DNA from 3 places in the Robertmurraya mangrovi genome. Region 1 is predicted to be linked to each of the others. Evidence: riboswitches for the same ligand, from Rfam matches in the RefSeq annotation. Region 1 holds a riboswitch; each other region holds the start of a gene.
The links. Region 1 has a riboswitch for cyclic di-GMP ahead of SM124_RS20085 (amidase). Riboswitches for the same ligand answer to the same signal wherever they lie in the genome.
Positions count from the first base shown of each region.

Region 2: another riboswitch for cyclic di-GMP. It lies ahead of SM124_RS17530 (anti-repressor SinI family protein); the one in region 1 lies ahead of SM124_RS20085 (amidase).
Region 3: another riboswitch for cyclic di-GMP. It lies ahead of SM124_RS10075 (hypothetical protein); the one in region 1 lies ahead of SM124_RS20085 (amidase).

Region 1 covers NZ_JAXOFX010000019.1:15,044-25,560, forward strand. Annotated here, with positions in the region: gene SM124_RS20060 (serine hydrolase domain-containing protein) at 1-81, opposite strand, end outside; gene SM124_RS20065 (bifunctional metallophosphatase/5'-nucleotidase) at 326-1,909, shown strand; gene SM124_RS20070 (DUF4097 family beta strand repeat-containing protein) at 1,950-2,903, opposite strand; gene SM124_RS20075 (HAAS signaling domain-containing protein) at 2,900-3,664, opposite strand; gene SM124_RS20080 (PadR family transcriptional regulator) at 3,657-3,980, opposite strand; gene SM124_RS20085 (amidase) at 4,171-5,061, opposite strand; cyclic di-GMP riboswitch class I at 5,105-5,195, opposite strand; gene ypzF (protein YpzF) at 5,592-5,729, opposite strand; gene SM124_RS20095 (amidase family protein) at 5,818-7,284, opposite strand; gene SM124_RS20100 (carbohydrate kinase family protein) at 7,423-8,370, opposite strand; gene SM124_RS20105 (DEAD/DEAH box helicase) at 8,512-9,648, opposite strand; gene SM124_RS20110 (Ger(x)C family spore germination protein) at 9,758-10,517, opposite strand, start outside.
Region 2 covers NZ_JAXOFX010000014.1:24,862-35,378, forward strand. Annotated here, with positions in the region: gene SM124_RS17485 (peroxiredoxin) at 1-122, shown strand, start outside; gene SM124_RS17490 (DnaJ family domain-containing protein) at 229-603, shown strand; gene SM124_RS17495 (alpha/beta fold hydrolase) at 709-1,482, shown strand; gene SM124_RS17500 (methyl-accepting chemotaxis protein) at 1,579-3,054, opposite strand; gene motA (flagellar motor stator protein MotA) at 3,398-4,192, shown strand; gene motB (flagellar motor protein MotB) at 4,185-4,979, shown strand; gene SM124_RS17515 (carbohydrate kinase) at 5,392-6,486, shown strand; gene SM124_RS17520 (pseudouridine-5'-phosphate glycosidase) at 6,514-7,428, shown strand; gene SM124_RS17525 (hypothetical protein) at 7,807-8,007, shown strand; cyclic di-GMP riboswitch class I at 8,255-8,347, shown strand; gene SM124_RS17530 (anti-repressor SinI family protein) at 8,378-8,527, shown strand; gene SM124_RS17535 (helix-turn-helix domain-containing protein) at 8,865-9,188, opposite strand; gene SM124_RS17540 (acyl-CoA dehydrogenase family protein) at 9,438-10,517, shown strand, end outside.
Region 3 covers NZ_JAXOFX010000005.1:103,333-113,849, reverse strand. Annotated here, with positions in the region: gene SM124_RS10105 (leucyl aminopeptidase) at 1-719, shown strand, start outside; gene SM124_RS10100 (DMT family transporter) at 796-1,230, shown strand; gene SM124_RS10095 (Na+/H+ antiporter family protein) at 1,500-2,813, shown strand; gene SM124_RS10090 (sulfite oxidase-like oxidoreductase) at 2,892-3,485, shown strand; gene SM124_RS10085 (SepM family pheromone-processing serine protease) at 3,636-4,658, shown strand; gene SM124_RS10080 (YjfB family protein) at 4,761-4,934, opposite strand; cyclic di-GMP riboswitch class I at 5,089-5,173, shown strand; gene SM124_RS10075 (hypothetical protein) at 5,291-5,500, shown strand; gene SM124_RS10070 (alpha/beta fold hydrolase) at 5,758-6,786, opposite strand; gene SM124_RS10065 (hypothetical protein) at 6,773-7,303, opposite strand; gene SM124_RS10060 (hypothetical protein) at 7,592-7,807, shown strand; gene SM124_RS10055 (hypothetical protein) at 7,868-8,059, shown strand; gene SM124_RS10050 (hypothetical protein) at 8,249-8,464, shown strand; gene SM124_RS10045 (YuzC family spore coat inner layer protein) at 8,568-8,984, opposite strand; gene SM124_RS10040 (DedA family protein) at 9,211-9,813, shown strand; gene SM124_RS10035 (asparagine synthase) at 9,873-10,055, opposite strand; gene SM124_RS10030 (hotdog fold thioesterase) at 10,153-10,517, shown strand, end outside.

The DNA of each region.
Region 1 (10,517 bases):
TCCAGTTTGGACAAAAACGGTGCCTGAAAAATTCTTTTCTGCTTGGATTTGATTGATTTTATTTAACAGATTTTTGTTCATTGCGTTCCTCCTACTAGCACGAATGTATCCCACGTTTTAGAGATTGAATAAATAAAAACTTTTTAAATAATCCTATCTTAACATAAAATACCAGTAAGAGATTGTATAATGAAATCCGTATAATTTTCTATTCAGACTTCAAAGAAGTATAGTTTCTTTTACCTTAGGAGATAAAGACAGTATTCTATTGCCCTAGATTAAGAAGAAAATCTACCTTATGTTTAAAAGGAGGGACTCAGGATTGGTGAAGGAAGAATCTACTTGTACATTCGCACTTTTACAAACAAGTGATATTCACGGAAATATTTTTCCGACCAGTTACGGTAATCGTTTAAAGTTGAATGCTGGTTTAGGCAAGCTCGCCACGATTATTAATCAGGAAAAAGTCCAGTATGAATATCACTTATTAATTGATAACGGTGATGTCATCCAAGGTACTCCATTGACCTACTATTTTGCTAAGTTTGTTGCAGACAATAATAATCCCATCATTAGCGTACTAAATGAGTTAAAGTATGATGCAGCCGTCATTGGGAACCATGAATTTAATTTTGGGATGGAATTATTAAACAGTACCATCAAACAATCTTCTTTTCCATGGCTGTCTGCTAATCTCTTAAATCAAGAGACTAACCAACCTTTGTTTGGAAAACCTTATATGGTTAAAGAGTATCCGAATGGTTTAAGGGTTGCTGTTTTAGGTGTAACTACACATTACATACCAAATTGGGAAGACCCTAAGCATATAAAAGGAATTCTATTTCAAGATGCCTTGGAAGCAACGAAGCACTGGGTGAAATATATTCAAGAAAAGGAAACCTATGATATTTTAGTCGTTTCCTATCATGGTGGGTTTGAGCGGGACCTTGTTACGGGTGAGCCAACAGAAGCGTTAACAGGTGAAAATCAAGCTTTTGCTATGTGTCAAGAAATTGATGGAATAGATGTTTTATTAACAGGACATCAGCATCGGAAAATTGCTACAACTGTGAATGGGAGATGTGTCCTTCAACCAAGTTTTAATGGTCAATCTTTAGGAAAAGTTGAAATCCAGTTGAAACGTCTGGATGGAAAATGGCTTATAGGAGATACAAAGACGGAGTTACTAGATGTAACTGATTCTGTTGTTGCTGACGAAAGAATATTAGCACTATCTTACGAACAAGAAACGCGAACTCAAACATGGCTTGATGAGCCAGTCGGAAAAATTAGAGGAGATATGATGATTAGGAGCGCAAACGAAGTACGACTCGGTGATCATCCTTTAATAGAATTCCTAAATAAAGTACAGATGAATGCTGCACAAGTAGATATTTCCTGTACAGCACTACTAAATAATGAATCTCCTGGTTTTAGCGAGCATGTAACTATGCGTGATATTATTTCAAACTATATCTATCCAAACACGTTAAAAGTAATACGTATTACAGGACAGGATATTAAAGATGCACTCGAATTAAGTGCTAGCTATTTTACTTTAGATAACGATAAAAAGATCATTGTTAATCCTGATTTTATTGAACCAAAGCCACAACATTATAATTATGACATGTGGGAAGGAATCGAATACGAATTTAATATTAGTAAACCTTTTGGTGAGCGAGTTGCTAATTTGCTTTATCAAGGAAAGCCGGTGGGGCTGAATAAGGAATATGAAGTGGTAATGAACAACTACCGGGCAGGTGGCGGCGGTAACTATACCATGTATAAAGGGAAACCAGTTGTAAAGGAAATTCAGAAAGATATGGCAGAACTGATTGCTGAATATATTTCAAAAAAAGGTACCGTTGAGGCCACTTGTAATCATAATTGGAGAGTTATTTATTAAATCAAAAAGGGGTGGTCTGAATTAGACCACCCCTTTTTGATTAACGTAAGACAAAGTCTCCAGAAGAAGCATTTACTCGTACGGAATATTCTCCAGTACCAATTTTTCCAATAATACGATTTTCGGAATTTTCCTCATAAGTCACTCCATCTAAATTCACAACTCCATCACCAGAGCTTGCGTGAAAATCAATGGCAAGAGAAGTAGGTTTGTTTCTAAATTCCACCTCTACATCACCGCTTGTGATATCAGCTGTAATGTTACCAGATACTTCTTTGTTTGATATGGAAATACTTCCTGACGAAGCCTCCAATTGGATATTTCCTGTTACATCCGTTAGTTGCATATCACCTGACGAAACAATAAAAGTAGACTCCTTCGAGTTTTGATCTTGAACAATGAAATCTCCGCTACTGGCTTCAAATTCAATTTTCTCAGCGGTAGTATTCTTTGTTCTAATCTCGCCACTAGTAGCACTAAATTTCATTATTCTTTCCGCTTTTAAATCTTCAGCAATAATCTCACCTGAGCTCACATCTAGAATAAAGTCCTTTGATTGAAGCCCTTCAATCGCAATCTCTCCTGAAGAAGTGTGAACATTTATAGATTCATAGATTTTTTCAGGCAATAAAACGTTTACCTCGGTTTCAACAATAAGAACTCCAATATTAAACTTGATTTGATCTTCCCCTGACAATGATATATCTAAAGTATTACCCTTTTCTTTAACATCAAGTTTCAAATCATTTTTTAACCTCTTACTAATTTTTCCCTTTAATTCTACTGAAATCTCATTTTCTGATGTAGGTAGTACAGTAATGTCAGTTGATGATAACTTGATGTTGATATCATTAATATTTTGATTATTAACCGTTACCTTATCGTTTACATCATATTTTTCTAGGGAGAATCCACCTGACACATTTAGAGTAACAAGTGTTCCTGCGACTCCAATAACAAATAGTACAACTAATGTTAGGACAAATTTTTTCAAGCCGCTCTACCTCCTCTCACCATTCTAACGTTTAATTTTGTATACCCTGCTAATCCCTTAAATAAATATTTTCCAACATACATCATACCGATTCCCATTAACATACCTAAACTAGTTAAAGCGAGTGATACGAAAAAGTTTACCGCTAAACTTTCGTGGCTAAAACCTAGAAACGAGGAAGAAATAAGCACTAAAGGTGACAAAGTAAACACAAGGGCTACTGCACAAATAGAAATATAAGCTGCAAATATTCCTGCTGCCGGTCCTACGATAAAAATAAGATTAAACAACAGTAAACTCATTCCTACCATGAAAGAACCAAACGCACTACGACCTGATGTTGATCTTGTCGGCTCAGATGTTCCCATCGGAGTTGGAATAGGTGCTGGTTTATAGAGTGCAGCTTTAAGTGCTGCCAGCTCTGCTTTTTCATCCATAGTTAATTCTTTACTGTTTACTTCTTGTTGGCTAGGTTGCGGTTGTTGTTCTGGTTGAATTTGTTCTTGAAAAGGTTGTACTTGTTCTTGAACTTGCTCCTCTGTCTGTTGTACAACTTCATCCTTACCTACTCGATAATCAGCCAGTAAATCTCTCGCTATGACATACGGATCTCCTAATTCAGCCGTTAACTCTTCCACACTTTTCCCATTGGCTAAACCTATTTGAAAGTGTTCCTCATAATCGTATAGCATTTCCCGTCGATCACTTTCTGGAACTTTACTTAACAGTGTCTCAAGTCTTTTTAAAAATTCATTATTCATGATGAAGTCCCTCCTCAATAAATTGATTTACTGCATTAGAGAATTGCTTCCAATCATCTACTAAATCTTTCATATATTCGTTGCCTTTATCTGTAATTGAATAATATTTTCTAGGAGGTCCTTCAGTAGATTCTGCTAAATAAGTTGTAAAGTAATCCTCTTTTGTTAACCTTCTTAATAACGGATAAAGTGTTCCTTCAGCCACCTCAATCTTATTCGAGATATTTTGAGCTAATTCATATCCATACTGATCTTTTTTTGAAATCAGAATTAACACACACAACTCGAGAACACCTTTTTTAAATTGCACATTCAAGGAATACACATCCTCTACTCTGTTTTAATCACTATTAGATATTAATCAATAGCCACTAATACTTAGTAATATTTTCCACAGCTACTATAATAATATACAGTAGTGAACATTGCAAGGTAGTAGATAATAAATTTTGGTAATTTTATTATTTATTGCCAAAAAAAGAGCCAGACCGTATCCGGCCTGACGTTTACTGCTTCATTGCCATCCAACTATCTACATAGTGAATCGCAAACGATACATTTCTAACTTTAGAGTAAGCTGATTGAACAAGCTGTAACTGATTAAACATATATGCTTGCCCCTCTTCATAAAAGCTCACATATTGAGCTTCATAGGATTGTCCTGTTTCAACTCCGATGATGATAGCTTTTCCTAGTTTATTTGCTAGGTTCACTTCGTTTTTTACTAACTCAATAATTCCATTTGGACCTACTGCTTGATCTCTATAGGCCATAATTGAGATATAATGAACATTTCGAATGACCCAGCTCGCTAAGTCCCCTTTGCCGTAAGAATTATTGTACATTTTTTCATCAAACCAAAAGGGGATATCTGCTCCAAGAGGTAATTTTAATTGCCCCGAATAGACCTTGGCATTAGAAAGCATTTTTTGATAAGCCAGTACTGAGTTATCATAATCCGAGTTCCAACTAGAATGTAAATATGGTTCAACATCAAGATGAACACCGGAAAAACGTTCTTGTGGTAAAGCTTGTCTTTGATAAGCACGAAGCCAGTCAAACATGCTTTTTAAATGTTGTCCACCATTTGGTGAGACCCAATCAGGTGCCCCATCTAATGCATGAACTTTTATATATTTTCTAGAAGCTTTGCTTATAAACTGTTTATAGGCGGATACGGGAATTTGTGAGTTGACTTGTAGGTATACTTGTTTCACATTTTGCTTTTCTAAAAAGCTAAGTATTTCATCACCTTTAGTCTGGATTTTAGCTGTATCCCATAGCCATGTTGAGAGTGGTGCCCTAACGTTTGCTTCTGCTTTTGAAGGTATGGTTGATAGCATTAATCCAAGTCCTAATAAGAAAATGAGGCTAAGTTTGTTGATTCTACTGTTCATGTTGTCTACTCCTCCATTGATGCCAAGACATCCTTTGAAGGAGTCCGGCAGCTTGGCAACCATGCAAGCAACATTGCTCGTTTAGGCCCATAGCTTTGCGTCCTTGCTTTTCAACAAGTTTGCCTTTTTCGGTTATTTTTTCTAATTATAGCTGATTATGGACCTATTTAACATGGACAAAACGTGAATTTGGATATCCATTATATGGGTTAAAAGTAAGTTATTAGGGCGAAATTGATAAGTAAAAAGTTACCAACCTTTCTATTTCTAAAAGACTTAATTATGTTGCCCGTTCCTTTCCGCTCCAGGCACTTGCTTTCCGCAGGGAGAGATGGGAGCCTCCTCGGCGTTACCGCCTGTGGGGTCTCCCATTCTCTCTATTTCCTGCTGGAGTCAAGTGCCTTCCGCTACAATCAACTCAGGTGTTCTAATGTAGTTAAGATTAAAATCTTAAGAAAATGGCCCTAAAAATATAACCATATAGTAAATAAAATATCCCCTCCAATTATGAGGGGATAAAAATAACGATCCTATTTCCCTACTGGTTTGTTAGGGATGATTTCATCTTTTTCTGTTGTTGAGAATTCAACTAGTTCTGAGCTAGTTTTTCCTCGTTTTTTGTTATTGTTCCTTTGTGCGTTAGCATTTCCAAGTTTGGTTCTTCCCATGTACCTCGTCTCCTTTTTGGATACTTCAATGGTAGTATGGGTTACCGAGAATCGCCTTATACAATATTGCTATAGACCAGATTTTAACTTATAACTCAGGTGGTTTACGGTGGTTGGTCCCTTGTTCAAATGCATATCCTAGCTCGATTAACTTTCCTTCACTAAAAGCATGGCTAGTAAAAGTAATTCCCACTGGCTCTCCTTCTTCTGTATAACCAGCTGGGACGGTGATGGATGGATATCCAGCTTTTGCTGGGATACCAGCACCAAAGTTATTAGGGAACAAAATTGCATCCAACTGGTGTTCTGCTAATACAAAATCAATTCCTTGTTCAGTGGAATGGTATATATCTTGTTCTAAAGCCTGAAGATATTTTTCCTCTGTCAAGGTTCCAGATGTAGCTTCCGCTTCTTCTAATATTTTTTGGCCATACTTTAAAGTTCGCTCACTGTTTTGATTATTAAAGTCAATGACATCTTTAAGCGTGCGTACACGGACGTACGACGGAAGGCCCTTAAGGTATGCATTAAGATCAGACTTGAATTCATACCCAAGTACATCATAGCTCCACTCATATTTGGTGGAAGGAATCACTATATTTTCAATAACGTCAGCACCAAGTTCTTTAAGCTTCTCAATGGCTTGCTCCAACACTACCTTCTGTCCATCTTTTAAGTAGTCAAAATACGTTTCTCTTGCTATTCCTACACGTGCCCCTTTTAATCCTTCAGGGTTTAAAAACTGAGTAAAGTCTACATTGACTAATTTCGCATTCGTTAATGTAATCGGATCTCTATCGTCATGAGCCGTTAAGACATTCAGTAAGTAAGCTGCATCTTTTACCGTTCTTGTCATTGGTCCAGCCGTGTCTTGGCTATGAGCAATAGGAATGATCCCTCTTCTGCTTACTAAACCGACTGTCGGTTTAATTCCGACTAAGGAATTTTGACTTGCAGGACTTAAAATCGAACCTGAAGTTTCCGTACCTACTGCAACGGTAGCGAGGTTTGCCGCAATCGACGCACCGGAACCTGCACTTGACCCACCTACATCAAATTTCCCTTGTCCATACGGGTTTAAGACTTGTCCGCCCCTAGAGCTATAACCGCTAGGCATTCCTTCAGTCATAAAATTAGCCCATTCTGTCATATTCGTTTTCCCTAGAATAATGGCCCCTGCCTCGCGAAGTAAGCTAGCAACATGCGAATCTTCAAGGGCATAAGAGTTCTCAAGAGCAAGAGAACCTGCACTAGTATGCATGTGATCAGCTGTATCTATGTTATCTTTTACTAGCACCGGTATTCCGTGAAGAGGGCCTCTTGGACCTTTTGTTTTTCTTTCTGCATCAAGAGCTGCTGCAATGTGTAGTGCTTCTGGATTTACTTCTAAGATAGAATTAATTTTGTCTTTATCATACTGGCCAATTCGATATAGATACATTAACACTAGATCTTTTGATGATATTTCACCATTAGCTAGTTTCTCTTGAATTTCATCTATTGTTGCTTCAACTAGCCATTCATCATGTAATTTCTTTAGGCGTGAGTTTTCCATAGTAAAAGTGTTCCCCTTCATCTTGTGATGCTTTATTTATAAAATATTCTAGCAATTCCGTCAAATAAAAAATACTGGATACCTACTCAAAGCTAGAAAAGGACATCCTTATTATATGGATGCCCTCTAATATACTTATTAACGGGATAAGATGGTTCTCACTTCTTCAAGTGTTGGAAGAGCTGTCATAGCACCTTTCGTTGAAGCAGCTAAAGCCCCTGAAACACTGGCAAAGCGACCTAGCTCTTTCATTTCCTCTAGACTCCAATCCTCTAAACCTTTTTCTCGCTCATGAAGACAATAAAGCATCCCAGAAACAAATGCGTCTCCCGCACCCGTTGTGTCCACAGCCTCCACCTTCATAGCGGAAACCTCCACTTTACCCGCTTGCGTTACTAGAACACTTCCCTCTGCCCCTAAGGTAATGGCAATAAAGGGAATATGATAAGGAGCCAGCTTTTCAATTCCCTTGTCAATTTCTTTCTCACCTGTTAAAAATTCTAGCTCTTCTTCAGAAATCTTTAAAATATCTGCCTCAGATAGAAGCTCCATAATACTCTCTTTGGCCTGTTCTTCACTTTCCCATAATCCCAATCTCAGGTTCGGGTCATATGAAATGAGCACACCGTTCTTCTTGGCAAGTTCTATAGCTTTTAGCGTAGCGGACTTAGATGGTTCATGAATGAGCGAAATGGAACCAAAATGCAGAATTCGAGCAGAGTTGAAATCACTTTCTTTTATATCACCCGTGGATAAAAAGGTATCTGCACTTGGGTTAATGTAAAAGTCAAAGCTTCTTTCCCCGCCTTCACCAAGGGTAACGAATACAACTCCTGTTCTAGCTTCCTCACTCATGGCCATTGTCGTTGTATTTACTCCATAACCTTCTAACGTTTCTTTTAAAAATTTGCCGAGAATATCTTGTCCAACTTTCCCTAAAAATGCTGAAGGCAGTCCTAGTCTGGCCACTCCTACTGAAACATTCGCAGGTGCTCCTCCAGGACTTTTTTGATAGACAAGGTTTGTTTCATCCATTGGGATAAAATCAATTAATGCCTCTCCTAGACTAATTACTCCACTTTTCATATTGATTCACCTCGAATTTTTTTCTAACAGGCAGACTGTAAAAATTTATGTACATTAAACGGAACTAATAGCAAATAGACCCCAGGAAAAGAGACCCCCAAGGTCCATTGAGCACGTATTTCATTATTTATCAAACATGATTTAAGCTTGGCTATCCTCTATTTGACCTTTATAAAACCTCTTCTTCTGAGGTTCCACATTTATCTCACGGCAGTACTTCTTTAGTTCTCTTTCTTCACGCTCAGTCACTAATGAAATAACAGTTCCCTCTGCACCAAAACGGCCTGTTCTTCCTGAGCGATGAACGTACTGAGAAAGGTCCTTTGGAAAATCATAATGGACAACATGTGTAACACCTTTAATATCTAACCCTCTAGCTGCAACGTCTGTTGCTAGGAGCATATTTGTCTTTCCTGTTCTAAAGTCTTTAAGTGCATTTTTTCTTTTATCTTTATTTAAATCACTATGAAGAAGCGATGCATGAATGTCACTAAAGGCAAGCTTTTCATGAGTAACAGTTAAGCTCCCAATATCTTTAATAAACACTAATGCCTTGACTCCCTCAAGACGGGAAATCTTCTCTAGTAATTTAATTTTTTCTCTTTGCTCAGCAGGAAAATAAATATGACCCACAGCTGCTGATTGTATGGTTTCATCCTTCTCAATTTTAATCACTTCGGCATCAGATGTTAGTTCTCTTGCTATTTTTACAGCATGGTCTGTCAAAGTGGCTGAGAATAAAACTACTTGCCTGTCAGCAAGGGATGACTTTATAATCTCTTTAATAGTTGGCAAGTGCTCCGGAGTTAATAACTGGTCTCCTTCATCCAACACAATTGTTTTTACTTCGTGCATTTTAATCTTCTTTTGCTTTATCAGTTCTAGCGTTCTACCAGGAGTCCCGATAATAATCTGAGGACTTTTCTTTAATTTCTCCAGCTGTCTCTTAACATTAGCTCCTCCGATGAATGAAGCGGCACGGATACCACTTCCCTCTCCCCACTTTTGTACCTCTGATAAAATTTGCATCACTAGTTCTTGTGAGGAAGCTTGGATGACTGCTTGAACCGTTCTCTTCTCTGGGTCAATTTTATTTAAAATAGGTAATAAATAGGCTAGAGTTTTACCTGTTCCTGTTGGAGATTCAGCAATAACATCTTTCCCTTTAGAAATGACAGGGATTGCAGCTGCTTGAATCGAAGTAGGCTGCCCGAATCCTTCTTTTTCCCATACCGCTTGTATAAACGGCTTTACTTCATTTAATATAGCCACACTCATAAAAGTACCACCTTACTTGTCACTCGTATATTTGTTCCGAGACATGATTAAAAACTATTATTGATACTAGCCTATCATACAGCGGATGTCTACCAAAATCAGAGGAATCCTACTCATTCTCTTCTGTTTTAGGCAAATCCGTTAAAAATGATTTCGTTCTTATACCCGACCTTCTTAAGAAGATATCAACATCTACTTCTACATCTGCTCTCCTAAACTCTTCATTCCAATCATCTTTCACTTGTTTGTATTTTTTATTATCACTTCTATGAAGAGCCTCTCCGAATCCATAAATGTCTACACCAAACTCATCTTGAACCTTGATTATTGTATTTCTAATATTTTCAGCCACATACTTCCCTGCATCTCTTTCATACTCTTTATACGTTTGTAATTGAGTTAAGTCTTTTCTACACTGCGTCGTCAATAATTCGGTATCAGCATTTACTTGGACCTTTACAACTGGCTGACTTCCACGATATTCAACATTAATCTTAGAGTGTGTATGTACTACTTTAAGAGCATTATAATTTTCCCCCTCTTCTTCTCCATCATCACAAGGAATACTCAAGGTTGTTTCTTCGAGTTCTTGTGTCCAGAAATAATTTCTACTCTCCTCTAGGGTAAGAAATCCCTTTAGCTTCTCATTATCAAAAACAGCAATACCCTCCATTTCTACCAGTGCCTTTGGTTCAAGGTTGGTATTGTTTTCATTAGTTGCCCCTTTATTTACATCTCCCTTTAAGATTACTGACCCCGTTACTGGTGTTCTCCCTTGTGATGTAATTGCTGAGACAAAATCGGTTAGTCGAATATTTGGATCCCCTCCCCACTCCTTTACGAACGTCTGAATTTGTTTATGAACCTTC
Region 2 (10,517 bases), on a different contig from region 1:
AGCATCTAAGAATGATGCAAGGAATTATATATGCAAGGCAGACAGGCGAAGGGGTACCTGCAAACTGGGTTCCTGGCCAGCAAGGGATAAAACCAGATCCTAATTACATTGGAAAAATTTAATCCCGCCCATAGGCGGGATTTTTACTAGTGATTCTTCTGTGTGAAGTTACAAATATAGGGAATTACGATATAATAAAAGCATAAAGGGCGAGGAGAGTGGACAAGGATGGATTTTTCCACAGTTATCTCAGAAGAGCGTATTCGCAAAGCCTATGAAGACGGGGAATTCACAAACCTTCCAGGCTTAGGAAAACCATTAGAGCTTGAAGATCTTTCTAGTATTCCGGAAGATTTACGCATGGCCTATCGGATGTTAAAAAATGCAGGATTCTCTCCAGGAGAAGAAAATAAGCTAAAGCAAGAAATGATGACATTAGAAGATTTAATTAGTAATACTGAAGATAACGAAGAGCGTGAGGGACTTAAAAAGAAACTTAACGAAAAGCTTTTACGTTTTAATCAAATGATGGATAAACGGAGAGGGCATTCTCATTCATCTATGTTTAAGAACTATGAACAAAAAATCAATAGCAAATGGTAGTATACTTGAATATTGTGTACTTGCATTCTAAATAATAATAAAAACTCGACTAAAGATTTGATTTGGTCGGGTTTTTTAATTCACATGAGAAAAAGGTGAAAGACATTGTCAATGCTTACTATTGATGATATTAACCTACATTATTCTGTAGCTGGAGAAGGTACACCTATCGTATTTGTTCATCCACCACTGCTTACAGGTGAAAATTTTAAATATCAAAAAGAAGAGCTGTCCAAATTTTTTAAGGTTATTACTTTTGACATTAGGGGACACGGGAAAAGTAATTATTCAAGTACTCCGATTACATACGAACTGATTGTTGAAGATATAAAAAAGTTACTAGACCATTTGGGTATTCAAGAAACTTTTTTATGTGGTTATTCTACGGGAGGTACAATTGTGTTGGAGTTTTTACTAAGCAATTTCGACCGTTCCTTAGGAGGAATGCTCATTGGGGGAATTTCAGATGCCAAAGAAAAAATGCTGTACAAAAAAATCTCTATTGCAAGAAATTTAGCAAAAATAGGTGCTAAAAAGCTTTTGGCAGGGGGTATTTGTTTAGGTAATTCAGATTCAAACAAAACATTTAAGTGCTTATATAAAGAAGCAATAAAAGGGGATATAAAGAATATAGAGCAGTATTACCACTATAGCATGGTTTATAACTGTACACCTCGTCTAGCAAATATTAAACCTCCTATATTATTGGTATACGGGGAAAAAGATAAACAATTTCACAGTTATGCCAATCTTCTTCACGAAAGAATTCCGAATAACGAGTTGAAGTTTATTAAAAAAGCAAAGCATCAAATTCCAACAAAGAATCCAAAAGAATTAAACATGCTGATAAAACAATTTATCAATAGGGTAGAAGGATGAGGGGGATTGTGGCAAATAAAAGAGGCTCTTCGTATGGGCTTTGAAACAAAACTTTGTACTAAAAGCCGTATACTATTAGAGCCTCAATGTAATAATCTACATATCCTTAATCTTGTCTGCAGCAGCAGCAGTCTCTTCCACATAACGAGCAATCTTTTGGTTGTCTTCATTTAAGGTTTCGATTGTTGCGTTCATCTCTTCTAGACCCGCGGTAGCTTGTTCAATAACAGCTGCTAATTCTTTCGTAGCTGTTTCCACCTCAAAGGATTGAGTTTTGATATCATCAACCGACCCTTTGAATTGTATAAATTCTACATCTAAATTCTTTAGGTTAGACTCTACTTGATTAAAAAATCCAGAAACTTCTTCAACTGTTACTAAGCTTTCTTTTAGTTTAGAATTACTTTCTTTCATTTTGGAGAAAGCAGTAGAGTTTGTCTTATTAACTTCTGATAAATTCTCTGTGATTTGAATAGCAGTTTCTCTTGTAATTTCAGCTAACTTACGTATTTCCTCTGCTACTACTGAAAAACCTTTCCCTGCTTCACCCGCTCGTGCCGCTTCAATTGAGGCGTTTAGAGCTAATAAATTTGTTTGTTCAGTAATACTTTGAATGTTTCCTATAAAGCTATTTGTTTCCTCAATTTTGTTGGTTAAGCTAGCAAATGTTTCACTTAAATCAGTAATAGATTCCCCGAGATTCTTCATATCGTGCTGAAGATCCTCCATTTTTTCTGCCCCTTTGTTGACTGATTGAGCAGCAATCGTGGTCTCATTTGAAAGATTAACGGACACTCTAGACATGTCATCCATCTTCAGTTTTGTTGATTCTGCATTTCCCGCAATATAATTAATCTGTTCTGTTTGAACTTGACTTCCAGCAGAAATCTCTGAAACAGCAATTCTCATCTCACTCTGAGCAGTAACATGGGTTTGAACTTGCTTGTTTATTTTTTTGAGACTATCAGTAATAACAGCCATTTCTTTTTGAAGTAATTGATTGTAAGATTCTTTCTTTTCTTGTTCTAATTCAGACTGTTCTAAGAAAGTCTCAAGAGATCGATACTGTGCAGTGTTTAAGCGTATTAAGATAAACAAAACTAAACCAATAAGTGTGTAAACTAGTAGTGCTAGTGGAAATATTTCTTTTAAAAACGGTACCATCTCTGTTGCATACATATGATTCAGAATAACGCCGATAAACCCTAAAGAGTAACCTAATAAAAATAAATTTCTGTTAAAATGTACAGACGAGATAATAGCTAAGAAAAAAAGTACCAATAGAAAGGCCCCTGACCCACCAAAAATGAATAGTTGAGCAAATGTAAAGATAAATATCATCAAAAGCGAAGCATATGGAAAAATCTTAGGCTTTATTAATATCTTCCCAAATAAGAAATAAAACAGGAGGAAGAAGAATAACTCCCCACCATAAAGTATCATCTTGAGCAGTTCATCGTTTGATAAAATAGTAAATAATAGACCACTGACTAATGATATGGAAAAACTGACAAGCATCAGTGTATTTTTCTTCGAGATATCATTCGCTTTTAAAGTCTGAATAGCCTCCATGTTGACCCCCTTAGATCCTTTGTACTATACGATATTCACAAACAATTTAGTTGTTTAATAGAGTAAAGTACAAATGTATTCATTTAGTAGTTTATTATATTTTTAACAATAGTAAATAGTAATTTATTCCTATAGTTAGAGGAAACGAGGTTAATCCTTTATTCCTACAATGTCCTGTACAGTTATATAAAAAATAAAATAAATATCCCTTAAAAAAAGTAGGAATCTGTCGAAATAAATAAAAATAAGAGATTTTATTTACAATTAAAAACTATTTTTAGTACATTTAAACTATAAATAGATTAGTATTTTAGTCATAACAGAAAAAGACAGGTGAACATTCATGGATAAAACGTCATTAATAGGTCTCATTTTAGGATTTGTAGCAGTTCTAGTAGGTATGTTTTTTAAAGGAGTTAGTCCAGCAGCGTTGTTGAATCCAGCAGCGATTCTAATCATCTTACTAGGAACAGCAGGGGCAGTAACCATTGCCTTCCCAACCGATGAAATAAAAAAGGTACCCAAGCTTTTTGGAATCTTATTTAAAGAAAAAAAGCTAATGGATCCCGTTGAGTTAATTAAGATGTTCTCAGATTGGGCTCAACTTGCTAGAAAAGAAGGTTTACTTGCGTTAGAAACAAAAACGAATGAAATCGATGATGATTTCTTGAAAAATGGTTTATCTCTAGCTGTTGATGGTCAAAGTGCGGATTACATTCGTGATGTATTGACAGAAGAAATTGAAGCAATGGAAGAGAGACATCAAGCCGGTGCATTAATTTTTACCCAAGCCGGTACATATGCTCCTACTCTAGGGGTTTTAGGAGCGGTAGTAGGTCTGGTTGCCGCGTTAAAATATATGAATGATATTGATGGATTAGGAAAAGCCATTAGTGCGGCATTTATTGCAACGCTTTTAGGGATTTTCACTGGGTATGTACTTTGGCACCCATTTGCGAACAAATTAAAACGTAAGTCAAAGCAAGAATCAAAGATTAAGCACATGATGATTGAAGGAATTTTATCCATCCTAGAAGGGGAAGCACCAAGGGTTATTGAACAAAAATTAGCGTCCTATTTACCAGCAAGTGAAAGGAAAAAAATCCTTGCAGAAGGTGAAGTGAAGAAAGATGAGTAAGCGGGGAAAAAAGCATCATCATGAAGAGCACGTTGATGAGTCATGGTTAATTCCATATGCGGATTTATTGACACTTTTACTAGCCCTGTTTATCGTACTCTTCTCCATGAGTTCGTTGGACGCAAAAAAATTCCAAGCAATGTCAGAAGTATTTAATGAAGCATTTTCTAGTGGTACGGGAATATTCGAATATCCGAGTCCAATACCAGAAGATAAGGCTGCTGCACCTGATGAGCAAGAAAAAGAAGAAGATCAAGAGAAAACGGATAAAAAAGAGAAAGCAAAGATTGATCAAGAAAAACGGGAAATGTTGGCTAAACAAGCAGATAAGAGAGAGCTTGAGTCGATTGAGAAAAAGGTTAACTCTTACATAAAAGATAAGAAGTTAAGTGACCAACTTGAAGCGACCATGACTGACGAAGGGTTACTAGTAATGATTCGTGACAACGTGTTGTTTGAGTCAGGAAGTGATGAAGTAAGAAGACAGGACTTAAAAATTGCTGAAGAAATATCAGACTTGTTAGTCATGAGTCCACCTAGAAATATTGTTATTAGTGGTCATACGGATAATGTTCCCATCAAGAATGCACGGTTCTCATCAAACTGGGAATTAAGTGTGATGCGTTCGATTAATTTTATGAAGATTCTGTTGGAAAACGATCAATTAGATCCTAGTTGGTTTAGTGCAAAGGGATTTGGGGAATTTAACCCGATTGCTTCTAATAAAACGACTGAAGGTAAAGCGAAGAATAGACGTGTAGAAATACTTATATTACCGAGAAATTAATAATTAAAAATAAAGACGCATGGGGTATAAACCTATGCGTCTTTTCGTAATTAAACTATTGATAGATTTATTTACTCGTTAACTTCTTGTTTCGGTACTTCCGGTTTGCACATACGATCTAATAAAACACCAGCTAAAAACATGCATGCAATCGGAACTGTAAAATTAATTACATGAATCACCGTCATGGAAATACCCCTTTCGTATTGGATTATCTTGGTATTATTATATGACAAAGTTCACATTATAGACAATTATTATTCACGAAATATTCAATAATCAATATTGACAATACGTGTAAAGCTATTATCGATACATAAATTAAGGTTTGTTAGAAAATACCTTGCATCATTTTTAGACATTTGTTTATAATAAGGACATGTGTTGTTAATAATTTTGGGAGCGATAAACCATGAGTGAAAAAGAATCTTTAATCTTGAATCTCATTGAAGAGGATCCTTTTATTTCACAAAATGACCTTGCGGACAAGACTGGCTTATCTCGTTCAGCTGTTGCAGGTTATGTATCTTCTTTAACAAAGCAAGGAAAACTCCTAGGTAGAGCATATGTAATCCCAAAGAAAAAGAGAGTTCTTTGCGTAGGAGGAGCAAATATTGATAGAAAGTTTCAGATGCTAGAAGAGTTAGTTAATCACACATCTAATCCTGTTAATAGCTCCGCCTCTTGTGGTGGAGTGGCACGTAATATAGCTGAGAATTTGGGGAGACTGGATGTAGATGTTTCCTTAATGACTGTAGTTGGAGAGGATCATGAGGGGAAATGGCTACTCGAAAAAACAGCAACTTTTGTAGAAGTAGATCCTTCACAAAAACTTCCTAATCAATCAACAGGTACTTACACAGCTGTTCTTGATAAAGATGGAGAATTACAAGTGGCATTTGCTAGTATGTCTATATATGATTCCATTAATCCTGATTTTGTAGATGAGAAGTGGGGTTACTTTGCTTCTGCAGAACTGGTGATGATAGATACAAACTTCCCAGCAGATGTTTTAGAGAAAATAATCACTCGCTGTGAAATAGAGAATATTCCCGTTTGTATAACAACAGTTTCCACACCGAAAGTAAAGCGACTTCCAGTAAGCTTAAAAGGTGTTAAGTGGCTAATTGCTAACCAAGACGAGGCAGAAGCTCTCGCAGGTTATAAAATTTCCAGTGAAGCTGATTTATTTAAAGCCGCTGAGATCATCATGGAAAAAGGCGTAGAGAAAGTCATTATTACAAGAGGCGATAAAGGGCTAATCTACTATACGAAAGATCTTGGATCAGGGGTTTTAATTCCTCCTAAAGTAGAAGTGGTAGACGTAACAGGTGCTGGAGACTCCTTGGTAGCCGGGATTATGTATGCTTCATTAAAAGGGGTAAATATTGAAAATGCATGTAAAGTTGGAATGACCTGTTCGATCTTAACTTTACAATCAAAAGAAACGGTTAATTCTAACTTGAGTCCAAGTAAAATAGAGGAAACAAATAGTCAATATTTTTAAATAAAATTTCCTTAAAGGAGAATAAATATGTTAAATAATTATCTTGAATATTCTAAAGAGGTTGCTGAAGCAAGAGAAAAAAATCTGCCCGTTGTTGCTCTAGAATCAACGATTATTTCACATGGAATGCCTTATCCACAGAACGTACAAACAGCAAAAGAAGTTGAGGAAATCATTCGCCAAAAGGGAGCGGTACCTGCTACTATCGCTATATTAAATGGAAAGATAAAAATTGGATTGTCTGATGAAGAATTAGAGTTTTTAGCTCAAAGTAAAGAAGTGGAGAAGGCAAGTAGAAGAGACTTACCGTACTTGTTGGCTAACAAGAAAAATGGTGCAACAACTGTTTCTGCTACCATGATTTGTGCAGCATTAGCAGATATTAAAATATTTGTTACAGGTGGAATCGGAGGGGTTCACCGTGAAGCTGAAACGACAATGGATATATCTGCGGACCTTCAAGAATTAGCTCAAACTAATGTGGCCGTTGTTTGTGCAGGTGCAAAATCCATCTTAGATATTGGATTAACACTAGAATATCTTGAAACTCACGGTGTTCCTGTTATCGGATATAAAACAGATTTACTCCCAGCTTTCTATACTCGAACAAGTCCTTTCCATGTAAATTATCGAGTGGAAGATGCAAATGAAACAGCAAAAATGTTAAAAACGAAATGGGACTTAGGTCTAAATGGTGGAGTAGTGATTGCTAATCCAATTCCGGAGAAAGATGCACTAGAGGAATCATTCATTACAAATATTATTGAGCAAGCGTTAGCAGAAGCAAAGGAAAATAATATTGCTGGGAAAAAGGTTACTCCTTTCTTATTAGGAAAAGTGAAAGAACTGACTGAAGGAGCTAGCTTGACAGCCAATATTGCCTTAGTAAAACACAATGCAGAAGTAGGAGCGCAAATCGCAGTAAGCCTAAATAAACAATAAAAATATGTTGGACGAGCCTTAGGAATTAATAAAGGCTCGTTTTTTTTTGTTTACCCTGTTCAATATAGTGTTTTTTTTACATTTAATCGTTCGATAAAATGAACAAAAATAACTGAGTGCCATTCTATTTTATAGATGAAACCAATAAAATAGAATATATAATTCATTATTAAGAACGTTTTGGTGTGTTCTTAGGTCTAAGGAACTGAAGTAAGGAAGGTGTTATTACCTAGAATGAATCTACTTTGATTGCATATTTAGTATAAGAAGATTTGTTGGATGATCCTAAGTTCATTAGGTCGAACACTGATTGATTTGTTTGTGATAAAGGTTCTTTTGTTAACATGCTTTTAAAAACCATGAAGACAGGTGAGGAGAATGTACCGTAAAGATTGCGATAAGTGTCTAAGATCTTCTTATAGTAGTAGTGAGTTTGGTGAGTGGGCCTGTCCGATTTGTGGGAACGATTTAACCAATCATCCGTTCTTTGATGCCATCACTTTTGAAAGGATACATGTGAATATGTCTAGCAAGAAGTTAAAAATGTATAAACAAAAAGACAAGTTTGTCAATGACTAAAGTCCTATATGGAGACAAAGTTCAAAAAAATTATTCGATGAAAAATAGCAAATAAGTCTAAATCCCCCTAGTGACTTTTTGACTTATTTACCTTTATAAAGAATATGATAGCGTAATATTGTATAAAAATGACAAGAATTGTAGAAGAAAGGAGTTCACAAAATATTTATAATTGACAAAAAACCCGCATGATAATGAACCGAACCTAGTAAACTATAAATAGGGAGTAAGGAAGCAAGTCATTAGATACAGAAAAAGGCAAACCTATTGAAAGGTAGGGACGCAAAGTCTCGGGTCTAAGGTAGTTAGAAACTAGCGCTATGATGGCTGGACTGCCTGGAATACGAATCGTATTTTGGGGGGAAAGAATGTGATTGAATCTAGAGTGGTCATCGAGGAACTTGACTTTGAATGGATGCAGCTGATATTAGAGGCTAGGAGGTTAGGGTTACAAAAAGAAGACATTAAAGAATTTCTAAGTCAAAATGGCATGAAGGAAATGACTATTGAGAATCGCTAAAGCTATAGACAGATGAATATTGTTAAAGCTAAGTGTTTCTTAAAAGGGATATTTCTTTTGAGAAATGCTTTTTTGTTTAGGCTCTTTTCTAAAACTTTGTTGCTTCTCACATATATAATTTTGCCTATAATATATCATGCTTTATTGGGCTTAAAAGGTTATCAGTTTTAGAAAAAGCCTTACCATCTAAATTTGTAGCACTCTTTAACTATTAAGGGTAAAAATCGGCTTTTGGATTTTTACAAATAACAATAATCATTACGAATACAGCCTTTGTTTGAAAAAAATAAAAACCTGCCAAGACAGGTTCAATACATAGTATATCATTATTTCACATTTATTTACTTTGATTGGCTCTCCATTTATTAAACTCAAGGTATTCACGAAATTGATCCTTTGATACCCCGGAATCCATTGCCTCTTTTACAATTTTAAGCCACTCAGAATCTAACTCATCCTTGTTTGGCTGTTCATGGATTAAATGGTCCACAGGTACATGTAAGACAGCAGAAATTTTTTCTAGAAATTGTATAGAAGGATTTCTTTGTAAGTTACGTTCTAATGAACTTAAATAAGACTTTGCGACCCCAGCTTGCTCAGCTAATTCTGATAGGGATAGTTTTCTTTCTTGGCGAAGTTTCTTAACGCGATCACCGATCATAAAGTCTCACACACCTTTGTCTATATATAATTTAATCATATCAAATAAATTCAAATAGTTCCATATTTAGAACAGATTGTTCTATGTGATTTTATAACTATTTTATCACAAATGTTAACTATTTATATTACTAGTTTACAAAAAGTAGTGAATTACATTTATAGGTAAGTCTGGTGTTAATAGAAATGTTATAATTAATTAACAGAATATTTTGTTAATGTTTTTATTTTATTAAAAGGGTGATGAACGATGAACTTTTATAACGAAGATCCTAATTTGAAATTTATTCTTAAACAATATTTAGATGAGTCCTTTTTTGAATGGGCAGACAAAGAGTTAGACCAGTTTGGAGAACTTTGTGGAACGGAGATTGATGAGAGGGCAGCCCACACGGACCGAGAAGGGCAACCTAAGCTGATTAAGTATGATCAGATGGGAAATGATATTTCTCATGTGTGGGTGAACGAGGGTTACAAGAAAACGGTTGAGCAAACCTATCACGCTGGAATTGTTGGTTATGTACATAAGGAAATTCCTGAATTAGGTCATAAAGGGAACTACATTTATTCCTATGCACAAGGATATTTGTTATCTCAAACCGAACCCGGATTTTATTGTCCTGTAACCTTAACAATGGCTACAGCCTATTTGATTGATCATTATGCAGATGAAGAGCTTAAATCAAAATATTTACCGCATGTTGTTTCAACGGGTGATGTTGAGTTGTTTGAAGGAGCAACCTTTTTAACGGAACGTCAAGGGGGATCTGACGTAGGGGCAAATGAGGTAAAAGCGGTATTAGAAAATGGACAATATCGTATTTATGGTGAGAAATATTTTGCCTCAAATGCAGGGCAATGCGGGGTGGCAATGGTTTTAGCTAGAATGGAAGGTGCCCCTCCTGGAACAAAAGGATTAAGTTTATTTTTAGTTCCATGGCGTAAAGATAACGGGGAATTAAATCATCTAGAAATTAGAAGATTAAAAGATAAGCTCGGAGTAAGGGCCGTTCCATCTGCAGAAGTTGTTTTTAACGGGGCAGAAGCATTTGTAGTTGGAGATTCAAGTAGAGGCTTTTACTATATGATGGAAGCTCTAAACTTATCTCGCGTTTGTAATGCAATTGCATCGATAGGAATTATGCAGAGGGCATTTCTTGAAGCTAAAAAATATGCTTTTACACGTCATACATTTGGTCAGTACTTAGCAGAATTTCCTATGATAAAGGAAAGTTTAGTAAAACTAGCTGCAAAGCAAGAGGTAGAGACATCTGCTGTTTTTTCTCTAGTTGCCATGTTTGATCAAATGGTCGGGGATGATTCGGCTATC
Region 3 (10,517 bases), on a different contig from region 1:
TTGGTAAAGGGATTACCTTTGATACAGGTGGATATTCCATCAAGCCTAAAGACGGTATTGTTGGCATGAAAACCGATATGGGTGGAGCTGCAGCAGTATTAGGGGCTATGGAAGTAATCGGGGAACTAAAGCCTGAGCAAAATGTCGTGGCTGTAATTCCGTCAACAGATAATATGGTTAGTGGGAATGCCTTTAAACCAGATGATGTTATTACTTCAATGAGCGGTAAAACAATTGAGGTATTAAATACAGATGCGGAAGGTCGTTTGGCACTAGCTGATGCAGTAACTTACGCAAAACATCATGGTGCAAACTTTATCGTTGACGTTGCCACACTAACTGGTGGAGTAATCATCGCATTAGGAAATGATACGACTGGTGCAATGACAAACAACGAAGAATTATTTGAGCAAGTTTTAGAGGCTTCTTATGAAGCGGCTGAACCAATTTGGCGTTTACCGATATTTGAAAAAGATAAAGAGAGAGTTCGCAGCAGCAAAATAGCGGACCTAAACAACTCACCTGGCCGTGATGGTCATGCCATTATGGGTGGTGCGTTCGTAGGAGAATTTGCAGAGGATACTCCTTGGGTTCACTTAGATATCGCTGGTACTGCAACAACTAGAAAAAACCATGACTTAGGACCAACAGGTGCTACTGGTGTTATGGTACGTACACTTGCCCTATTAGTAGAAAGATTTGAAACAGAAAAGAACTAATTGCTATGATTATAGAAGTGAGCTCTGGGATTCATTCCCAGGGCTCATTTATACGTTTAGAAGGTAGGGGAAATGGTTGAATTTTATCTATCCAATTTTAGCCTTATTAGGTGGATTAGCCGTCGGGATACAAGCCATCATCAACGGAGGACTGGGGAAAAAAACAGGAACAATTGAGGCATCCTTTCTCTCTTTTTCAATAGGAACACTAGCTTTGTTATTTATTGTGCTCTTTTTTGGAAAAGGAAATATCACAGCTATTGCCTCCGTGCCTAAGTGGCAGCTAACTGGCGGATTGCTAGGAGCATTTTATGTATTCATTATGGTGCTAGTCGTACCTAAACTAGGAGTTGCCTCTAGTTTAATGGCGGTCATTGTAGGTCAATTACTAATGGGAGCCATTATTGACCATTTCGGTCTATTCGGTGGAAAGCAAATCCCCTTCGATGGCAATAAGCTATTTGCGGTTGTAATCTTCTTTATTGCAATCTACTTCTTTTACCGAAAATAAATGTTTTGGAGGGTTTTCTTAAAGTTATGCTTTGAGGAAACTCTCTTTTTTAAATAGGGTCTTTTTGAAAAATGGTTGTTTATGTCAACGTTTATATTACTGAGTGGAGCGGAAAGGAACGGACAAAATTATATGCAGAAACAACATGAAACAGTCAATAAATAAAAATCCTATTGACAACAAAAGTTATAGTATGATAATTTAATACTTGTATTTTAACACTCTACCAATTTAGCAAACTAAAGTAACGAGAGGAGAAACACAACATTATGAATGCGGTAGTTATTGCTGTCTTAATCATGCTAATTTTAAGTCTACTACGAGTGAACGTTGTATTTGCACTAATTGCAGGGGCATTAGTAGGTGGACTTACAGGCGGATTATCTATAGATAAAACCATCGAAGTATTTACGGGAGGATTAGGAGGAAGTGCATCTGTTGCATTAAGCTATGCTTTACTAGGTGGATTCGCTATCTCCATCTCAAAAACAGGCTTGCCTAACCTCATTGTAGAATCAGTACTAAAAATGGTTGGTAAAAACGAAGAATCAAAAGCTAAAACGTACTCAAAAGCTCTTATCATCTTATTTATTCTATTAATGGCTTGTTTCTCTCAAAACTTAATTCCAATCCATATTGCTTTTATACCAATCCTAATTCCACCTTTATTAAAGGTAATGAATGAATTAAAGATTGATAGACGTTTGATTGCATCTGTACTAACATTTGGCTTAACGGCTCCTTATATTTTATTACCAGCGGGCTTCGGAAAAATATTTCATGACATTCTAGCAACAAATATGGCTGAAAGTGGACTAGCTATTAACGTATCTGATATTCCAAAAGCTATGCTTATACCAACAGCGGGTCTCTTAGTAGGATTAGTAATTGCTGTTTTCATCTCTTATCGAAAAAGTAGAGAGTATGAGCAATATGAAGCAGTCCAACTTGAAAGTACTAAATATTCAAAGGTAGGAATTATCTTTTCAATTCTAGCGATTGTAGCTGCTCTAGTTGTTCAAATTGTTTTAGATTCGATGGTTTTTGGAGCACTGGCAGGAATTGTGGTTATTTACTTAAGTGGCTCCATTAAATGGAGAGAAGCAGATGACCTATTGACAGAGGGTATGAAAATGATGGCATTCATTGGTTTTGTCATGTTATCAGCTTTTGGATTTGCCGCTGTATTAAAAGAAACAGGGCATGTAGATGAACTAGTCAAACAAGCGGCTGCTATGATTGGAGGAAACCAGTCACTTGCTGCGATTTTAATGCTATTAGTAGGTTTGTTAGTTACTATGGGAATTGGCTCTTCATTTTCAACGATTCCTATCATAGCTACTATTTTTGTACCTTTATCACTTGAGCTCGGGTTTAGTCCGATGGCAACTATAGCTTTAGTTGGTACAGCTGCTGCACTTGGAGATGCGGGTTCTCCAGCATCAGATAGTACATTAGGGCCAACATCTGGGCTTAATGTAGATGGACAACACAATCATATTTGGGATACTTGTGTACCAACCTTTATCCATTACAATATTCCGCTTATTGTATTTGGTTGGATTGCGGCAATGGTATTATAATTTAGACAGCTTCTCTTTTGGGAGCTGTTTTTGTATTATAGGTAAATAAAGGTTGTTAACATATGGATGGTGAAAAAAATGTACTTTGGAAAGGAACGTAAGAATTTAGACAGTCGGGTTCCACCGGATCAGAATGTTACCACTGGATTTCCTGTCCTTCATCACGGAAATGTCCCTTATTACTCTGATATGTCTAAATGGAGTTTAAAAATATTTGGGGCAGTTGAAGAATCAATTATATTCAGTTATGAAGAATTTATGAACTTACCTCAATATGAGTATACGAATGATATTCATTGTGTGACGGGTTGGTCTAAATTAGATAATGTTTGGAAAGGGATCTCTGTAAAAGAGTTGTTGAAACATATATCCATTTTAGAAGAAGCTAAATATGTTATTTTACATGCTGAAGAAGGCTGGACAACAAACCTACCATTAGAGGATTTCATGAAAGAGACCAGTTTACTTGCCCATAGTCATAATGGTGAAATCTTAACGCCGGAACATGGATTTCCGCTTAGAGCGGTCATTCCCCATCTGTATTTCTGGAAAAGTGCTAAATGGGTAAGAGGAATTGAATTCTCGGCAGTTGATAAGCCAGGATTTTGGGAAAAGAATGGCTATCATATGTACGGAGATCCTTGGCGTTCACAGCGTTTTGAATGGGATTAACAAAATAGAAAAACATATAGAGGCTCACTGATTCTTTTTGCCTCTATTTTTTATTTACAATAGATCTCATTGATAAAGGGCTTTTGGCAGTAATTGTCGAAAACTACATAGTTATAGTAGTAAATATTTCATGGTAGGTGGATATTGTTTATGAAACGTAAACGTAAGATTGTTATTTTCGTATTATTACTCCTAATAATAGCAGCATTTGTTCCAACTCCTTATTACATTTATGAGCCTGGTTCAGTAGAAGAACTATCTGCAAAAGTTAATGTTGAAGATGGGAATAAGAACGCTAAAGGTCATTTTTACCTCACAACTATATTTTCAATAGAAGCTAGTAATATCTATCACTTGGCTTATGCATTACTTACCCCTTATACAGAAATTAAAAAAACTAGCGAGGTTCAAGCAGATCTATCGGACGAAGAATATTCAAATTTACTGTCATTTATGATGAGAGATTCTAAACAAAATGCCATAGTAGCAAGTTTTAATCAAGCTAATGTTAAAACAAATATTAATTATCAAGGGATTTTTGTAAAAGGTATTAGAGAGGATTCCAAGGCTAAAGGGGTACTTCAAGTCGGAGACATCATTACGATGGTTGATGGGAAAAACATAATAGAAGTACAAGAGTTTACTAGATATTTGGATGAAAATAAAAAAGTAGGAGATTTAGTGAATTTAGCTGTTCAAAGAAATGGTAAAACCGTGACAAAAGAAGTCGAGGTTATAGGTCTACAGAATGAAAAAGTCGGTCTAGGAATCATTCCAGAAGAGGATTTTACCGTTACAACAAATGATAAGAAAGTGGAGCTGGATAGTGAAGATATCGGAGGTCCTTCTGCTGGTCTCATGTTTTCTTTAGAAATATTTAATCAGCTCACATCCATTGACTACACAAAAGGCTATAAAGTTGCAGGAACGGGTACAATAGACCATATGGGTAATGTAGGTCAAATAGGTGGGATTAAGCATAAGGTCACATCAGCATCCAGAGAAGGGATAGATATCTTTTTTGTCCCCAAAGACATCAATGAGGTAGATGCAAATGAAAAAGATGCTTTAGAAGAAGTGAAAGAAAATAACTATACCTTAAAAGTTATACCCGTAGCCTCTCTAAAAGAAGCTGTAGATTATTTGAAAACAATTCCAGAGAATAAGAAGTAAGGAGAAAGCTGTCTGTACTATCTATATTGATAGTAACAGACAGCTTTTTTTAGCATAAGCTTATCATTGGACTGTTAAAGTTCTAAAACCTTCTGCTAAATTCTATACCTTTAAATCTATCGTTTGCCCCGAGGTAGGATGGGGTGCTTGAAGCATCTGGACAAGTTGATTTTGGTCCTGTTGGGCAGTATCCATTACCTTCTTTAGTAGCGATATACTCACTTTTTCAGCAAGAGCCGCTTGGTTCATACCTATTGATAATGCAGGTATATTCAAAAAATCACCTCCCATCCTTATATCGACTAATTCTTACCATTTATCAGTCTTTAAGAAATTTTTATTGTGGCCTGGGAGGAAATGACTATTTATGTGTAAATTTGTTGAAAATTGTTGTAATTATGATGCTAAAGTTTTATATTTTAATTATACAAGTGTAAAAGGGCAAACTTATTGAAAAATAAGGACGCAAAGCCACGAGTCTAAGGTCACGGAACTATGACGGTCGGGTTGCCAAAAAGGATTGGATCCTTGTTGCACATAGGTTAATGGTTGTATCTTCCGTTGTAACTAAGTATCCACCAATCTTTTTTTTGAACTTTTTTTATCTTAAAATTGGAAGGTGGAGGCTTGCAGTGGGTTTATTATTTGGTACAGTTGAGTATTTTGAAAGTGAATTAACGAGTGGCAAACAAACGGGAAATGAAGTCCCTTCCCAAATCTATTTAAATTTAGAAAAAGAAATAAGGTTTGATTTTATTTGCGACGAACAATTACGATCACAATGTTTACAAAATTTAACGATTGCCTATAAAAAATTAACCGATTCTAGATTAGCTGTTTAATAAAGACATTAAAGCAATACTCCTGGAGTGTTGCTTTTTTTATAAGGAAATATTAAACGATTTAATCTTCAAGTAATGTTACTAAATCATATGTGCTTATGTTTAGAAGTAAATTTAAGCCATATTCTTGTATAAGAGAACAGAACCATGCCTGCTTAGAATCGGTAAGAGAATTCCTAAAAACAATAGTGGTAAAACCGAGGTAACCTGAACTACTACTCTCTTCATAAACCATCTGTAGTTAGTCACTCCTTACGTTATATAGGATTTGATCTAGACGGAAGCCATTCCTTTAAGTAGATAGGTAACCCCTTCTTAGCCGTAAGACCTGTATGTCCACTTGGTAGTAACTCATATTTTTTATCCTCACTTGAGGCTAGCTCTACAATTGGATAGGTTTGCTCTTTTGGTACTAGTTGATCAAAGTCAGAAGCTACTACTAGTAAATTAGATTTGATATTTCTTAAATCAACTGTCTGATTATTAATTTTTAACTCTCCTGTGACTAACTTGTTATGTTTGCCTAAATCATTTACAAGTTGCTTTAATGTTGCTCCTGGGAAAGGAATATGGCCGCTTGTCCATTTATTAAACAATATCCATTTATCAACATAATGCTTCTCATACCCTCTATTTAACAAAGATAAGTAATGACTAAAATAAACAGGTGCGGTAACTAATCTAACTCCTGCTTCAATAAAGTTGGCGGGGATGAGGCCGATAGTATCAATGAATTCATCGAAGTCGATTTTTTCGTTTCTAAGTGCCAAAGCCCATTTGTCATAAGCAGGAACAGTAGAAAAATCAATTGGAGTAACAGTAAGAATCAAATTTTTAATGGGTTCAGTGGCAATGGCAGTGTAGATAGCTGCTAAAGTACCACCCAGGCAAAAACCCATTACCGTAATATCCTTCGCCTTGGAATGTGTTAAGGCTTTTTGGACACCTTTTTTTATAAATCCCACAATATAATTATCTAAAGTAATATCTTTGTCCTCGTATCTAGGAATTCCGAAATCGATTAAATACACATCATATCCTTCATCCACAAATGCTTCTATCAAGCTTATATTTGGGCTTAAGTCGAGGATAAAAGGTTGGTTCACTAACGAGTAAACTAGAAAAAGTGGTGTTTGGAACTTTTTCTTTTTTGCAGGATAATACCATAGGGTTGTCTTATTCTTTTTCCAAATGGACTTTCTAGGAGTAGTAGCAGAGGGAGGTTCGTGACCTCCGAACACACTCCAAAAGCCTTTCCAACGTAGTATCTCTTTATTTCCTTCCACTAGTATTCTCCTTTTTAAGAGCAGTCAACAGAGAATCAAGATTACTAGAAGAATGATTTTGCAAGATTAAGTTCAGTTTTTTAATTCTTTTAAGGGATTTTTGTTGGTTTGTTGAAATATTTTCATTACTATTATCGAAGTTTTCAATGGTTGTTAAATGTTGAGTTTCGTTTTCATCCAGTTTATCGGTAATGTTCGAACCCTTTTTTAATTTTCTTACTAATTCATTTAATTGATTGATCTGCTCTTCTATTGCTTCTAATTTCTCTTCGTTTTGAATAGTTAACTTTGCAAGGGAAGCAACGTCACCCTTTGTTGGAAAGTTAAAGGGGATAGATAAGGTTTCCACTTTCTCTTGGATGTTTTTAATAGCCTTTGAATAGTGACTGCTCTGATTACTAAATAATTGAATAATTTCCTCTTTGTTTAAGCATTCTTTTATCCACTCATTTATTTGATATTCAGCTTTTGCTCCTAACATCTTCAATAATTTATAAAATTCATCTTTATCTGCCATGTAATCACCCTTTTTAACATTCTTTTTTCAAGGAGAAAAGATACTTCTAAGTACCGTTTAAGCTACTATATGCTTAAGAACATGATGAACCCTGTCTCCTTTTAAGCCTCACTATATTATAGACAAGCATGTTTAAATACGTGCCAAAAATGGGGCTTGGCCTTTGCCTTTTTATTAAGTTGGATATAATAGGATAAATTTCGCTAATGATGAAAAAATAACTATAGTGGAGAAGAAAGTGAGGATAAACATTTGGATGAGCAAAGTATAAGGGAGGTTCTAGAATATATGGGATTTTGGAGTCTAGCTGCTGGTCTACCTTATAAATTGTCACTACACAATTTAGTAGAAGATATCGACCCTGATGTTCTAGAGCTATTTATTGATTTATATGACATGGAGGATGAAGGGACACTATCATGTAATCATTTTTTATTTCACTTACGAACATTTTTATATACTTACAAATACAATGATTTGCCTTGTTTTAACTTGCCCCATTGAATACATAAAAAGCTTCAATTAGAGAACAATATAGTTGAATGGACAAAAGGAGGGATACATATGGATAAAAACGCAAGAGGTTATGTACAGGACACTGTCTCTTCATTAAATGAAGCTAAAAGCAGTTTACAGCAGGCATTAAATACAGTTGAAAAAGGTTCTAACCGTGACCGTATTGAACAATCAATGGAAGCCGTTAATCAAGCACTTCAGCAATGTGATCAAACGGTTGATATGTTAAAGCAAGTATAAAAATTAAAGATCTTAAAAGCTAACCAAAGGGTAACTTTCCGAGGTTAGCTTTTTTATATGGTCAAATATGAAAAGGCTTTCTTCTAAGGACCCCTTTATATAATCACCTCTTAGCCCACTCCAAATGGGTACTTGCTGCATATGAAGTAGTGTAGGGTAATGTTTAGAATGAAATAAGGAGGTAACCCAATGTATCATGTTAGAGGTCCACAATATCATCAAAATAGCCGCTTTTTCTTTGGAGCTCCATTTTTGGGAGGTTTATTAGGAGGAGTTGCAGGTGGATTAATAGGTGGAGCGTTATTGGCCCCTCGTCCGGTATTCTACGGTGGTTTCCCGCCATATGCTTATGGTGGATTCCCTGGATATGGATATGGCTATGGCTTCGGTGCACCTTATATTTAGGTAAATATAGATAAAGAATGGTTTAGGGTAGAACGAACAAACTCGTAACAAAATGGCCTAAAATCCGAAAAAGCTCTCTACTTTGTAGAGGGCTTTCACTGTTTTACATCCATCTCAAGCTAAGGGTTAAATGACAACAGTCAATATTATTCGTTTTTGAAGTGAAAATTAGCTTTAATCCATCAGGTGTATAGGATATTTCAGGCATGGTTTGAACCCCAGTTGACTTAATCATACTAGTGACTTTCTCCATTTTTGACTCTTGTGCAGCACTCATTAACTCGGAAGAAAACTCCCTTGAACTAGACATTCTTTGTAACAACAAACTAGCATCTTTCATGATTAATTCCATTTGCTTTGCAGAGGAAATAAACTGAGTTGGATTGACTGAAGGGAATTGACGAACGTAATGATATGGATAGTAATAGGGAGAGTAGTAGATTTGATTGTTTGAGTGTATGTAGTGATGACTTTGAGAAGGCGTGTAACGCATTCGATTGGATGGATAAAAATTATACATTTATTCATCCCCTTTCTAAGTTCTCTAAAATTCTCCTTTATTAACATATGAATTTACAGGCTTATCTTATTCTGGCTTTAAACCCTTAGATTCCTTTTTATATTAAGTATGTATTCTTTTACATTACGTTACATAATACAGAATAAAAGATAATTGAAGGGAAATAGAAAGAAAAGTGGAATTATTAAAAGAGAGGCTTAGTTAAGTTTGAAGGGAGCAAGCCTTTATGGAACTTGATTTTATATTAAAGTTAATAGAAGAGGGCGGATACATAGGGCTATTTCTTTGGTTGTTAGTTGGAGTATTTATTGTTCCCGTTCCCAATGAGTTAATCGTCATGACAATAGGACTTGCAGCATCGTTGCAAGTATTAAATCCAGTAATCGCCTTTTTTGTAACTTATTCAGGAATTATTACAACTTTAACCGTTAGTTATTTGCTAGGAAAATATGTGGGAAGACCTCTTTTATCAACGATTGAAAAAAGAGAAAGGTTTTCAAAAAAACTCGAAAAGTCTAAAAACACGATGGATAAATATCACTCCTATTCATTGTTGTTAAGTTGTTTTCTTCCAGGGATGAGAATCTTAGTGCCATTTTTATATGGCACAGCTAAAATCCCATTTAAAACATTTGCCCTATTTGCCTATAGTGGGGCGTTAATATGGCTGATGATTTTCTTTAGCTTAGGATATTGGTTCGGGGATCATAAAGAGAAAATTGTTCAGCATGAAAAGGAAGTCTTCTTTTTTATTGTCATAGCACTATTTATTTATATCGTGCAAAAAGTAATTAGAAAAAAGAAAAAGGAAAGAGTTAGGGCCTTGTAAGAAACGGGCACTTGAGTGCCCGTTAGGTTTATAAGCAATGGAACACTATGGCTCCTAATTTAATATTGATCGCGGTGTTCGAATAAATCAATAGCTCCGAGTACAATATGAGCTAATCCAAAACCAACGACAGTATTAGAAATCATTGAGTCAACATTTCGGTTTTGTTTTAGTGCAAATCCAGTGGCTGTTACAGCTGTTCCAAGTACTGTTGGGATTAGTCCTTCGCGAACTCGATTCATTCGTTATTCACCTCTTCTAGTTATTGTCCTAGCTGGACATATATAGTTTGTCCAATAATAAGTTTAAGTTATATAACAAATTAAGGAGGAAAATACAGTGGATATTAATAAAACACTTATACATGCACTAGGAATAGAAATTACGAAGTTAGAGAAGGGGCTTGTTACGGCAACGATGCCAGTTGATGAGAGGACAAAACAACCTTTTGGATTATTACATGGGGGAGCTTCTGTTGCTTTAGCTGAAACGGTAGCTTCAATTGGTGCATATGAACTTGTAGATAAGCAAAGTGAAGTAGTAGTAGGTTTAGAAATTAACGCAAACCATATTAGAAGTAAAAAGGATGGATTTGTGACTGCAACTGCTACAGTATTACACCAGGGACGAACTACAATGGTTTGGGATATTAAAATTACGGACGAAGAAGATAAATTAGTATGTGTTTCCAGATGTACGATGGC